2 regions of the Pseudomonas sp. LBUM1645 genome follow, and region 1 is predicted to be linked to the other one. Evidence: riboswitches for the same ligand, from Rfam matches in the RefSeq annotation. Region 1 holds a riboswitch; the other holds the start of a gene.

Evidence for each region. Region 1 has a riboswitch for cobalamin ahead of cobW (cobalamin biosynthesis protein CobW). Riboswitches for the same ligand answer to the same signal wherever they lie in the genome.
Region 2: it holds a riboswitch for cobalamin, as region 1 does, so the genes downstream of both, cobO (cob(I)yrinic acid a,c-diamide adenosyltransferase) here and cobW (cobalamin biosynthesis protein CobW) in region 1, are expected to answer to the same signal.

Annotation. Positions count from the first base shown of each region.
Region 1 is NZ_CP166811.1:4,264,591-4,270,310, forward strand. It holds gene cobN (cobaltochelatase subunit CobN) at 1-841, opposite strand, end outside; gene cobW (cobalamin biosynthesis protein CobW) at 845-1,906, opposite strand; cobalamin riboswitch at 2,005-2,219, opposite strand; cobalamin riboswitch at 2,397-2,625, shown strand; gene ACA079_RS18970 (CbtB domain-containing protein) at 2,747-2,950, shown strand; gene ACA079_RS18975 (CbtA family protein) at 2,962-3,669, shown strand; gene ACA079_RS18980 (cobalamin biosynthesis protein) at 3,666-4,079, shown strand; gene cobM (precorrin-4 C(11)-methyltransferase) at 4,163-4,909, shown strand; gene nfuA (Fe-S biogenesis protein NfuA) at 5,056-5,640, opposite strand; gene ACA079_RS18995 (acyltransferase family protein) at 5,698-5,720, opposite strand, start outside.
Region 2 is NZ_CP166811.1:5,180,967-5,186,686, reverse strand. It holds gene ACA079_RS23390 (PQQ-dependent sugar dehydrogenase) at 41-1,354, opposite strand; gene ACA079_RS23385 (hypothetical protein) at 1,422-2,006, opposite strand; cobalamin riboswitch at 2,161-2,395, shown strand; gene cobO (cob(I)yrinic acid a,c-diamide adenosyltransferase) at 2,477-3,088, shown strand; gene ACA079_RS23375 (cobyrinic acid a,c-diamide synthase CobB) at 3,099-4,481, shown strand; gene bluB (5,6-dimethylbenzimidazole synthase) at 4,478-5,128, shown strand; gene cbiB (adenosylcobinamide-phosphate synthase CbiB) at 5,125-5,720, shown strand, end outside.

The DNA.
Region 1 (5,720 bases):
ACGGTCGCAGGTGCGGCGCTTCGGGGCTGGATTGCGCAAAACCGGTGGTGTTAAGAATCACGCCGGCTTCGACTTCGTCCAACAGGTCCTCGACCACGGTCAGGCAGCCGGGCTCTTTCAAACTGGCCACGGCAATCGGCAAAGGGTTTAACCCTACCGCCTGCAAACGCTGGCAGAAAACATTGATGAAACCGGTGTTCGCCGCCTGCAAATGCGAGCGGTAGAACAGCACCGCCGCAACCGGTTGACCGGCCTGCCAGTCGGCTTGCCAATCCCTCAGTTCAGCGGGGCTTTTATGCGGATGGTAAATCGCCGTGCGCGGTAGGGTTTGCGGCTCGGCCCAGGCGTAGTCGCGATCCAGCCAACGATTGGCGAGGCAGTGGAAAAAATCGAGGGCATTGCTCATGCCGCCCTGACGCAGAAACTGCCAGAGGCGATCGCGGTCTTCCGCACCCACCGTGCTTAGCTCGCTGAGTTCCGGGTCCGGGCGGTCATCGCCGGGGACCAGAATCAGCTGCACGCCGCGCTCCGACAGTTGGACCAGTTGCTCGACGCCGTAACGCCAATAGGCGATGCCACCGTGCAGCGAAATCAAAATGACCTTGGCGTGGCGCAGCACTTCGTCGACATACAGGTCGACCGACGCGTGGTTCTGCACCTGCATCGGGTTGGCCAGGCGCACGCTCGGGTAATCGTCGGGCAACTGCTGCGCGGCTTCGGCGAGCAGCGCGAGGCTGGAGTCGCCGCTGCACAGGATCACCAGCTCGGCGGGGGTTTGTCCAAGGTCGGCAATGTTGTCATCCGACACGAAACCGCCGGGCTGGGTCCTGAGCAGGTGCATGGCTTAAACGCTGAGCGCAGCGCGCAATTGCGCTTCAAGCAGAGTGGCGTCCAGTTCCTGACCGATCAACACCAGACGCGTGGTGCGCGCTTCATCGGCGCCCCACTGACGGTCGAAGTGCTTGTCGAAACGTGTACCCACGCCCTGGATCAGCAGGCGCATCGGTTTGTTCGGGATCGCCGCGAAACCTTTAACGCGCAGGATGCCGTGCTGGACCACCAGTTGGGTCAGCGCGTCCAGCAGCAGGCTTTCGTCGGCTTGCGGCAGTTCGATGGAGATGGAGTCGAAGGCATCGTGGTCGTGATCGTCTTCGCCTTCATGGTGGTGATCGTGATGGCTGTGACGGCTGTCGATGTGTTCTTCGGAGCCGGCGCCGAGGCCGATCAGCACGTCCAGTGGCACGCGACCGCTGCTGGCTTCGATGACTTTCACCGCAGGCGGCAGTTCTTCAGCGACTTCCAGGCGAACACGGGCCAGGTCTTCAGGGCTGATCAGGTCGGCCTTGTTGAGGATCACCAGGTCGGCGCTGGCCAGTTGGTCGGCGAACAGCTCGTGCAGCGGCGATTCGTGGTCCAGGTTCGGGTCGAGTTTGCGCTGGGCATCGACCTGGTCCGGGAACGCGGCGAAGGTGCCAGCGGCGACCGCTGGGCTGTCGACCACGGTGATGACCGCGTCAACGGTGCAGGCGCTACGGATTTCCGGCCACTGGAAGGCTTGCACCAGCGGTTTTGGCAGGGCCAGGCCGGAGGTTTCGATGAGGATGTGGTCGAGGTCGCCGCGACGGGCGACCAATTCGCGCATCACCGGGAAGAATTCTTCCTGAACGGTGCAGCACAGGCAGCCGTTGGCCAGCTCGTAGACGCGGCCGTTGGCTTCTTCTTCAGTGCAGCCGATGGAGCACTGCTTGAGGATTTCGCCGTCGATGCCCAGCTCGCCGAACTCGTTGACGATCACCGCAATGCGACGGCCCTGAGCGTTGTCGAGCATGTGCCGCAGCAAGGTGGTTTTGCCCGAGCCGAGGAAGCCGGTAACGATGGTGACGGGGAGTTTGGCCAGTGTTTTCATCGGATGCCCTTTGGCAAGGTGGCGGGCATACGGGACGACGACCGCTGCTGCATAGGCGCGCGGAAGATTTCGCCACCGGATCACCCCGCCCGGTTGTAGTGAGAATTCGTTTCGAGGCAGGTCTCCTGGCTGACGGTGTGCCGGGCTTGTGGGCCTGGCATTCGCTGCGCCTTCCCGCGAACCCGTTGCACAGGGTTTGCAGTGGCGTGGCAGCGAACATCACCGTTCACAGTTGCGGGGGCAGCCGCGGCATCGACCGCGTTCCCTTCTTAGCTTCGACAAACGCCGAAGAACCTCGAAAGCGCAAGGCTACGCATCGTGTGGGGGCGGGTCAATGTCTTGTGCCGACCCTCAGGACGCTATCGCGGGCAAGCCTTGCTCCTACAAGAGCGCCGCCGTCCTGTAGGAGCAAGGCTTGCCCGCGATTGACGCGCCTCAGTCCCGAGTTGAGAACCCATGCCAATTGACTCTCCGCCCCCGCCCATGCTCTCCTACACGCCTTGTTACGGGTGCCCTTCACAGGGTGAAACGGGAAACCGGTGAATCATGTGCTTTACTCTAAAGTCATGTCAGTCCGGTGCTGCCCCCGCAACGGTAAGCGAGCGAAGCGTCAGATCCACTGTGCCAGCAGTTCGGCATGGGAAGGTGATGCTTGCAGGTCAAGGCGAAAGCCTGCGCCCCTCGTGAGCCCGGAGACCGGCCCGCAACACAAAGTGACCATTACGATCACTGAATAACAAACCCGCGGTGGGCGGGCGCTGTTTGAACCTCTGCGTGCCCGACTCGCAGGGGTCTTCCATGCGCTCTATATCACCCGCTGACAGACCAGAGGGAAGCGCCATGTCGATCATCAGCAGCACCGGCAGCAACACCGATAAGAGCACCGCCAGCACCACCACTACCCTGACTCAACGCCTGACCGCCGCCGCATGCGCGTCGATCCTGGGTGCGTGCCTTGTGTATTTCGCCGGTTTCTCGCACATCGAAGCGGTGCACAACGCCGCTCACGATACCCGCCACAGCTCTGCATTCCCGTGCCATTGAGACCTGCTGACATGATCAAGCGTATTGCGCAAACCGCAGGGTTCACCGGGCTGCTGGCCGCCCTGTTGCTGACCCTGCTGCAAAGCTTCTGGGTGGCTCCGCTGATTTTGCAGGCCGAGACCTACGAAAAATCCGAGCCCGCCGCTGTTGAAGTTCACGAACACGCCCCGGGCGCTGTCGCCGCTCACACCCACGACGCCGAAGCCTGGGAACCGGAAGACGGCTGGCAGCGCGTGCTGTCCACCACAGGTGGCAATCTGGTGGTCGCTGTCGGTTTCGCCCTGATGCTCGCCGGTCTCTACACCTTGCGCGCACCGACCAAAACCTCCCAAGGCCTGCTTTGGGGCCTGGCCGGTTACGCCACGTTCGTGCTGGCACCGACCCTCGGTCTGCCGCCCGAGCTGCCGGGCACTGCCGCAGCTGATTTGGCGCAGCGGCAGATCTGGTGGATCGGCACGGCTGCCTCCACCGCGGTCGGCATCGCATTGATCGTGTTCAGTCGTCACTGGCTGATGAGAGTGCTCGGCGTGGCAATCCTGGCTGTTCCTCATGTGATCGGCGCACCACAACCGGAAGTCCACTCGATGATGGCTCCAGAAGCCCTGGAAGCTCAGTTCAAAATCGCTTCGCAGCTGACCAACGTGGCATTCTGGCTGGCCTTGGGCCTGATCAGTGCCTGGTTGTTCCGCCGCAAAAGCGATAGTCAATACCACGCATGACTGAGATCAGCACAGCGCCGACTTTAGTGGTCGGCCTGGGCTGCCAGCGCGGCTGCCCTGTCAGCACGCTGCGGGCGCTGCTCGATCAGGCGTTACAGGCTCATAAAATCGAACTTCACCAGATCAAGGCCCTGGCCAGCATCGACCTGAAGCGCGAAGAGCCTGGCTTGATCGAATTGGCCGAACAGCTTGCGTTACCATTGCAGTATTTCAGCTGCGAACAATTGGCCGTCTATCAACCGCAACTCAGCCATCGTTCAGACATCGCATTCGAACGCACCGGCTGCTACGGCGTCGCGGAAAGTGCCGCCCTGGCCCTGGCCGAACACCTGGCCCAGGCACCGGCAAAATTGCTGATATCACGACAAAAATATGCCCAGGCCACCATGGCATTGGCCGGCGCTGCATAAAATCCCCGATAATCCCCGCCTTCGATCATGAGCAATCTTCATCTGAAGCCTTGCCCAGCCCCTTTTTCTCACAGGAACCGACGATGACCGTCTACTTCATTGGCGCAGGTCCCGGCGACCCGGAACTGATCACCGTCAAAGGCCAACGGCTGATTCGCAGCTGCCCGGTGATCATCTATGCCGGCTCCCTGGTGCCGACCGCCGTGCTGGATGGCCATCGCGCCGAACAAGTGGTCAACAGCGCCGAACTGCACCTGGAACAGATCATCGAGCTGATCAAATCCGCCCATGCCAAGGGCCAGGACGTGGCGCGGGTGCACTCTGGCGACCCGAGCCTTTATGGTGCGATTGGCGAGCAGATTCGCTACCTGCGCGAACTCGACATCCCGTTTGAAATCATTCCCGGCGTCACGGCCACGGCGGCCTGCGCGGCGCTTCTGGGCGCGGAACTGACGTTACCGGACGTGTCGCAGAGCGTGATCCTGACCCGCTACGCCGACAAAACCGCGATGCCCGCCGGCGAAGAGCTCAGCAGCCTGGCGCAGCACGGGGCGACCATGGCGATTCATCTGGGGGTCAATCATCTGGAGAAAATCCTGGCCGAATTGCTGCCGCATTACGGCGCGGATTGCCCGATCGCGGTGATTCACCGGGCGACCTGGCCGGATCAGGATTGGGTGGTGGGGACGCTTGAAGACATTGCCGCGAAGGTTGAAGCCAAGGGGTTTCGACGCACGGCGTTGATTTTGGTGGGTCGGGTTTTGGGCAGTGATCACTTCAGTGAGTCATCGCTGTACCGTGCCGGGCATGCGCATTTGTATCGGCCATAGGGCCTCATCGCGAGCAAGCTCGCTCCCACAGTTGACCGCATTCCAATGTGGGAGCGAACTTGCTCGCGAAGGCGTCATTGAATTTGACCCATAAAAAAACGGCACTCACGGGTGCCGTTTTTTTATGTCTGCAGCGAACACCTTACTTAGTAGTAGGCGTTTTCTTTCTGCGTGTGGTCGGTGACGTCACGAACGCCCTTGAGCTCTGGAATGCGCTCGAGCAAGGTGCGCTCGATGCCTTCGCGCAAGGTGACGTCTGCCTGGCCGCAGCCTTGGCAACCGCCGCCGAACTTCAGCACGGCGATGCCGTCTTCGACCACATCGATCAGGCTGACCTGACCGCCGTGGCTGGCCAGCCCCGGGTTGATCTCGGTTTGCAGGTAATAGTTGATACGCTCGTTGATCGGGCTGTCGGCATTGACCATCGGTACTTTGGCGTTTGGCGCCTTGATGGTGAGCTGGCCGCCCATACGGTCGGTGGCGTAGTCGACTACCGCATCGTCCAGGAAAGCTTCGCTGAACGAGTCGATGTAAGCGGTGAAGCTTTTCAGCCCCAGCGCCGTGTCTTCAGGTTTTTCTTCGCCCGGCTTGCAGTAGGCAATGCAGGTTTCGGCGTACTGGGTGCCAGGCTGGGTGATAAAGACGCGGATGCCGATACCTGGGGTGTTCTGCTTGGAGAGCAGATCAGCCAGATAATCGTGGGCGGCGTCGGTAATGGTAATAGCGGTCATGGAAACTCCTCGCAGGCTTGGGCGCAGTTTACGCCAATCATCGCGCCGTACAAAGTCCTAGTATTTTTGTCGGGAAAGAG
Region 2 (5,720 bases), 920 kb from region 1:
CGCCCTGTAGGAGCTGCCGCAGGCTGCGATCTTTTGACTTTTACTTGGCCGCTGACACGCGCCACACCTTATTGCCCACGTCATCCGCCACCAACAAATCCCCCTGCTGATCAATCACCACGCCTACCGGCCGGCCCATGGCTTTCTCATCTGCGTTGAGGAAACCTGTGAGCACATCGACCGGTTGCCCAGTCGGTTTGCCTCCCGCGAACGGCACGAAAATCACTTTGTAGCCACTGTGCGGTTTACGATTCCACGAGCCGTGCTGGCCGACGAATGCCCCTTCCTTGAACTGCGCCGGCAGTCTGTTGCCCTCAGCGAACGTCAAGCCCAGCGATGCGGTATGCGGGCCGACCGCGTAATCCGGAGCAATGGCCTTGGCCACCAGGTCGGGGTTTTGCGGCTCGACGCGGATGTCGACGTGCTGGCCGTAATAACTGTAAGGCCAACCGTAGAACCCGCCGTCCTTCACTGAAGTGATGTAGTCCGGCACCAGATCGCTGCCGATTTCGTCGCGCTCGTTGACCGCCGTCCACAATGCGCCGCTCCGAGGTTCCCAGGCCAGGCCGTTTGGATTGCGAATCCCCGAGGCGAAGATCCGATGGTTGCCGGTGGCGCGATCTACTTCCCAGATCGCCGCGCGACCTTCTTCCTTGTCCATGCCGTTTTCGGCCACGTTGCTGTTGGAGCCCACCGTGACGTACAGCTTGCTGCCGTCCTTGCTGGCGATGACGTTTTTGGTCCAGTGGTGATTCAGCGTACCGCCCGGCAAGTCGATCACCTTCATCGGCTGCGACTTGATCGCCGTCTCGCCGTTTTCATAGTGGAAACGCAGCAAGCGATCCGTGTCGGCGACGTACAGGTCATTGCCGACCAAGGTCATGCCGAAGGGTGAGTTTAGGTTTTCCAGGAACACTGTGCGGGTTTCGGCGATGCCGTCGTGGTCCTTGTCCCGCAGCAGCGTGATGCGATTCGGGCTCGGTACTTTGGCGCCGGCACGGCCCATGACTTTGCCCATGACCCAACCACGAATACCTTTGCCGTCATCGGGTTTGGGTGGTGCGTTGGTTTCGGCCACCAGCACGTCGCCGTTAGGTAACACGTAAAGCCAGCGCGGGTGATCGAGACCTTCGGCAAAAGCCGCCACCTGAGTCCCTGTCGCAGCGATGGGTTTCGTGCCGTCCGGCCAGCCGATCGCCGGGGCGATGTTCATCGTCGGGATCAGGGTTTTGTTCGGTTCTGGCAGCTTGGGCGACGGGCCGGTGCCGTCGGAGACTTGCAGCCTGGCGTTTTCACCACAGGCGGCAAGCCCTCCGGCGAGCACGATGACGAGAGCGAGCTGGGGCTTGCGCATGCTGATCTTCCCTATGAATGCATTGACCTAATCAGTAGAGAAGCGCAGGTGCGCGATGGTTCAACCGTCAGCCGCGGGCTTCCTTGAACAGCACGGCAATGCCGGGGTGATAGTTGCCGGCTTCGTTGCGCAACTTGCGATAGGCATAGGGGAAGTACCAGGCGACCGCGCAGGTGTGTTCCTTTTGCAGATCGTCGACCATGTCCTGGAGTTCTTCCGGGGTGGCGCTTTGTTGGGCTTTTTGTGGCGCAACGAACAGGCAGCCGAGTTTCAGGTCGCTGGCGTAGCTGATGCGTTTGGCATCGCTGGTGATGTCCTGCAATGCTTGAGTCAGGTTCAGGCTGTTGACGCGTGGCCAGCGCTGGGTCGCCTGAAGGTAAGCGCGTTCTTCGCTGGTCGCGATAAACAGATCGGCGCGGCCATTGCGTTCGCCTTCTTCGGTCTGTTTACGGGTCGGTGTTTGTTGCAGCGTGACCATTTCCGCCATCCAGGCCGCGGCGGACAGCAGGCTCAGGTTGGCTTTTTCGTCGAACCAGTAAGGCGTGTCGTTATCGCCGCGCACGGCGTTGTAGCGGTCGATACAGTCAAACCAGCGTTCCAGCACCGGGCGCAGGAATTCCAGCTTCGGATTGCTGATGATCATGCCTTGCATGTGGCTCACCCTTGTTATTGTGTTGTGAGGTTGTGGCTCTTTGATATCACTGCTGAGAGTGTGGCACAAGATTGGCGTCAGATAATTGATCGACGGCAGTTATTCGCTCGCACGCTGCCCGTCTTCAATTGACGCTCCATCCCCAACCCTCTAACCTTCGCGGCTTGTTTCAGGTGCTCTGTGACCTTGGTCGACAGAGTGAAACAGGGAAGCCGGTGAGTGACTCTCTTCAAGCGACGAAGAGCCATGATCCCGGCGCTGCCCCCGCAACGGTAAATGAGTGAAGACTGCGCCTTGAGCCACTGTGTCGACTGTCGACATGGGAAGGCGCGCAGTCAGGCAAAACGCCGCTCATGAGCCCGGAGACCGGCCTGATCCATCCAGCGGCATCACGGTGGGCGATGCCAGGCTTTTTGCCGTCTATTCTTGTGCCTGCCCGCCGTTATCCAGCCTCAACGGAGAGCTCCCCCATGACTGATACCCCTGATCGTGACGAACGTCATCTGGCGCGCATGCTGCGCAAAAAAGCCGTGATCGACGAACGCATTGCCAACTCCCCGAATGAATGTGGCCTGCTGCTGGTGCTGACCGGCAACGGCAAAGGTAAAAGCAGCTCGGCTTTCGGCATGCTCGCCCGGTCCATGGGCCACGGCATGCAGTGTGGCGTGGTGCAGTTCATTAAAGGACGCAGCAGCACCGGCGAAGAACTGTTCTTCCGGCGCTTCCCGGAACAGGTGCGTTTTCATGTGATGGGCGAGGGCTTCACCTGGGAAACCCAGGATCGCCAGCGTGACATCGCCGCCGCTGAAGCCGCGTGGGCGGTGTCGTGCGAATTGCTGCGTGACCCGTCGATCGGCCTGGTGGTGCTGGATGAATTGAACATCGCACTCAAGCACGGTTATCTGGATCTCGATCAAGTGCTCAGCGACTTGCAGGCCCGTCCGCCGATGCAGCACGTGGTGGTCACCGGTCGCGGCGCCAAGCCGGAGATGATCGAACTGGCCGACACCGTCACCGAAATGGGCGTGATCAAGCACGCATTCCAGGCCGGGATCAAAGCGCAAAAAGGCGTCGAGTTGTGAGCTGCACTTTATGAATAGCCATCGTCATTGCCCGGCGGTATTGATTGCCGCGCCGGCCTCCGGTCAGGGCAAGACCACCGTCACCGCCGCACTGGCCCGTTTGCATCGCAATCAGGGGCGCAAGGTTCGCGTGTTCAAGTGCGGCCCCGATTTTCTCGACCCGATGATTCTCGAGCGCGCCAGCGGTGCGCCGGTTTATCAATTGGATATGTGGATGGTCGGCGAGCAGGAAAGTCGTCGGCTGTTGTGGGAGGCCGCAGGCGAAGCCGATCTGATCCTCATCGAAGGCGTGATGGGGTTGTTTGACGGCACTCCGTCCAGTGCTGATCTGGCGCGGCATTTCGGTGTGCCAGTGCTGGGTGTGATCGACGGCACTGCCATGGCGCAGACCTTTGGCGCACTGGCGTTGGGGCTGGCGCGTTATCAGCCGGACTTGCCGTTTGCCGGTGTGCTGGCCAACCGCGTCGGCACCCTGCGTCACGCGCAGTTACTGGAAGGCAGCCTCACTGAAGGTTTGCGCTGGTACGGCGCTTTGTCCCGGGAAACCGGTATCGAATTGCCGAGTCGGCACCTCGGGTTGGTTCAGGCCAGTGAGTTGAACGATCTCGATCTGCGTCTCGATGCGGCGGCCGATGCACTGGCCAGCAGCTGCGAGGTCGCGCTGCCACCAGCGGTGGAATTCGCCGCGCCTGATGTGATCGTTGCCGAGCCGTTGCTGGCTGGTGTGCGGATTGCTGTGGCCCGTGACGAAGCGTTCGCCTTCACTTACGGCGCAAGCCTGGATCTGCTCCGCGCCATGGGCGCTGAGTTGCTGTTTTTCTCGCCGATCCGTGACACGCAATTGCCGGAGGCAGACAGCCTCTATCTGCCGGGCGGTTATCCCGAATTGCATCATGTGGCGCTGTCACAGAACACTACGATGCTGGCCGCAATCCGCGCTCACCATGCGGCAGGTAAACCATTGTTGGCCGAGTGCGGCGGCATGCTTTATCTGCTCGATTCGTTGACCGATGTCGAGGGCACTCGCGCTGAACTGGTCGGCTTGCTGGCCGGGGATGCGGTGATGCAAAAGCGTCTGGCCGCGCTGGCGTTGCAGGCAGTCGAGTTGCCGGAAGGTTCGTTGCGCGGGCACACCTATCACCACTCGCTGACCAGTACCGAGCTTGAGCCGATTGCTCGTGGCTTGAGCCCTAACGGCGGGCGAGGGGCGGAGGCGGTTTATCGTGAGGGGCGGATGACTGCCTCTTATGTGCATTTTTATTTCCCGTCCAATCCAACTGCTGTAGCCGCATTGTTTGCGCCTGACCTTGAGGCCGCCATCGCGAGCAAGCTCGCTCCCACAATGGATCACACGAACCCTGTGGGAGCGAGCTTGCTCGCGAAGAGGCCATGACTGACAACGCATTTTCCGAGGCTGAACGCGAAGCGGTTTATCGCGCCATCGGCGAACGCCGTGACATGCGTCATTTCAGCGGCGGCACGGTCGAGCCCGAGTTACTGCGGCGCCTGCTCGAAGCCGCGCATCAGGCGCCGAGTGTCGGCCTGATGCAGCCCTGGCGGTTCATCCGCATCAGTGATCAAGCCCTGCGCGGCAAGATCCAGTTGTTGGTGGAAGAAGAACGCATCCGCACCGCCGAAGCCCTCGGCGAGCGCACCGACGAATTCATGAAGCTCAAAGTCGAAGGCATCAACGACTGCGCCGAGGTGTTGGTCGCTGCGCTGATGGACGATCGCGAGCGTCACATCTTCGGCCGCCGCACGATGCCGGAAATGGACATGGCCTCGTTGTCCTGCGCGATCCAGAACCTCTGGCTGGCCTCCCGCGCTGAAGGATTGGGCATGGGCTGGGTCTCGCTGTTCGAGCCGCAAGCACTGGCGGACTTGCTGGGTTTGCCCGCCGGAGCCAAGCCGTTGGCCGTTCTTTGTCTCGGCCCGGTCAAGGAATTCTATCCGGCGCCGATGCTGGTACTCGAAGGCTGGGCGCAGGCGCGTCCACTCAGTGAGCTGCTGTATGAAAATTATTGGGGAGTGAGTCAATGAGTGTGGCGTTGTTGAGTGTCGCCGCGGTTGCGCTGGATGCGCTGCTGGGTGAACCCAAACGCTGGCATCCGCTGGTGGCGTTCGGCCGTTTTGCCGACCGCATCGAGCAACGTTTCAATGGTGAAGGTCGCGGCTGGCGCAGCCATGGCGTGACTGCCTGGGTGATCGCGGTGTTGCCGCTGACCCTGCTGGCCACGGCGTTTTCCTGGGCGCCCTACGTCGGCTGGATCGTCGAGATTCTGGTGCTCTATTGCGCCCTCGGCATGCGCAGCCTCGGTGAACACGTCGAGCCGGTGGCCAAGGCGCTGCGCAGTGATGATCTGGACGAGGCACGCAAACGTGTCAGTTATCTGGTCAGCCGCCAGACCAGCGAACTGGATAAAACCGAAGTCGCCCGCGCCGCCACAGAATCGGTGCTGGAGAACGGCAGCGACGCGGTATTCGCTGCGCTGTTCTGGTTTGCTGTGGCCGGTGCGCCTGGCGTGGTGCTCTACCGTTTGAGCAACACGCTGGATGCGATGTGGGGTTACCGCAACGAACGTTTCGAGCGTTTCGGCTGGGCGGCGGCAAAGATCGACGACGTCCTCAACTA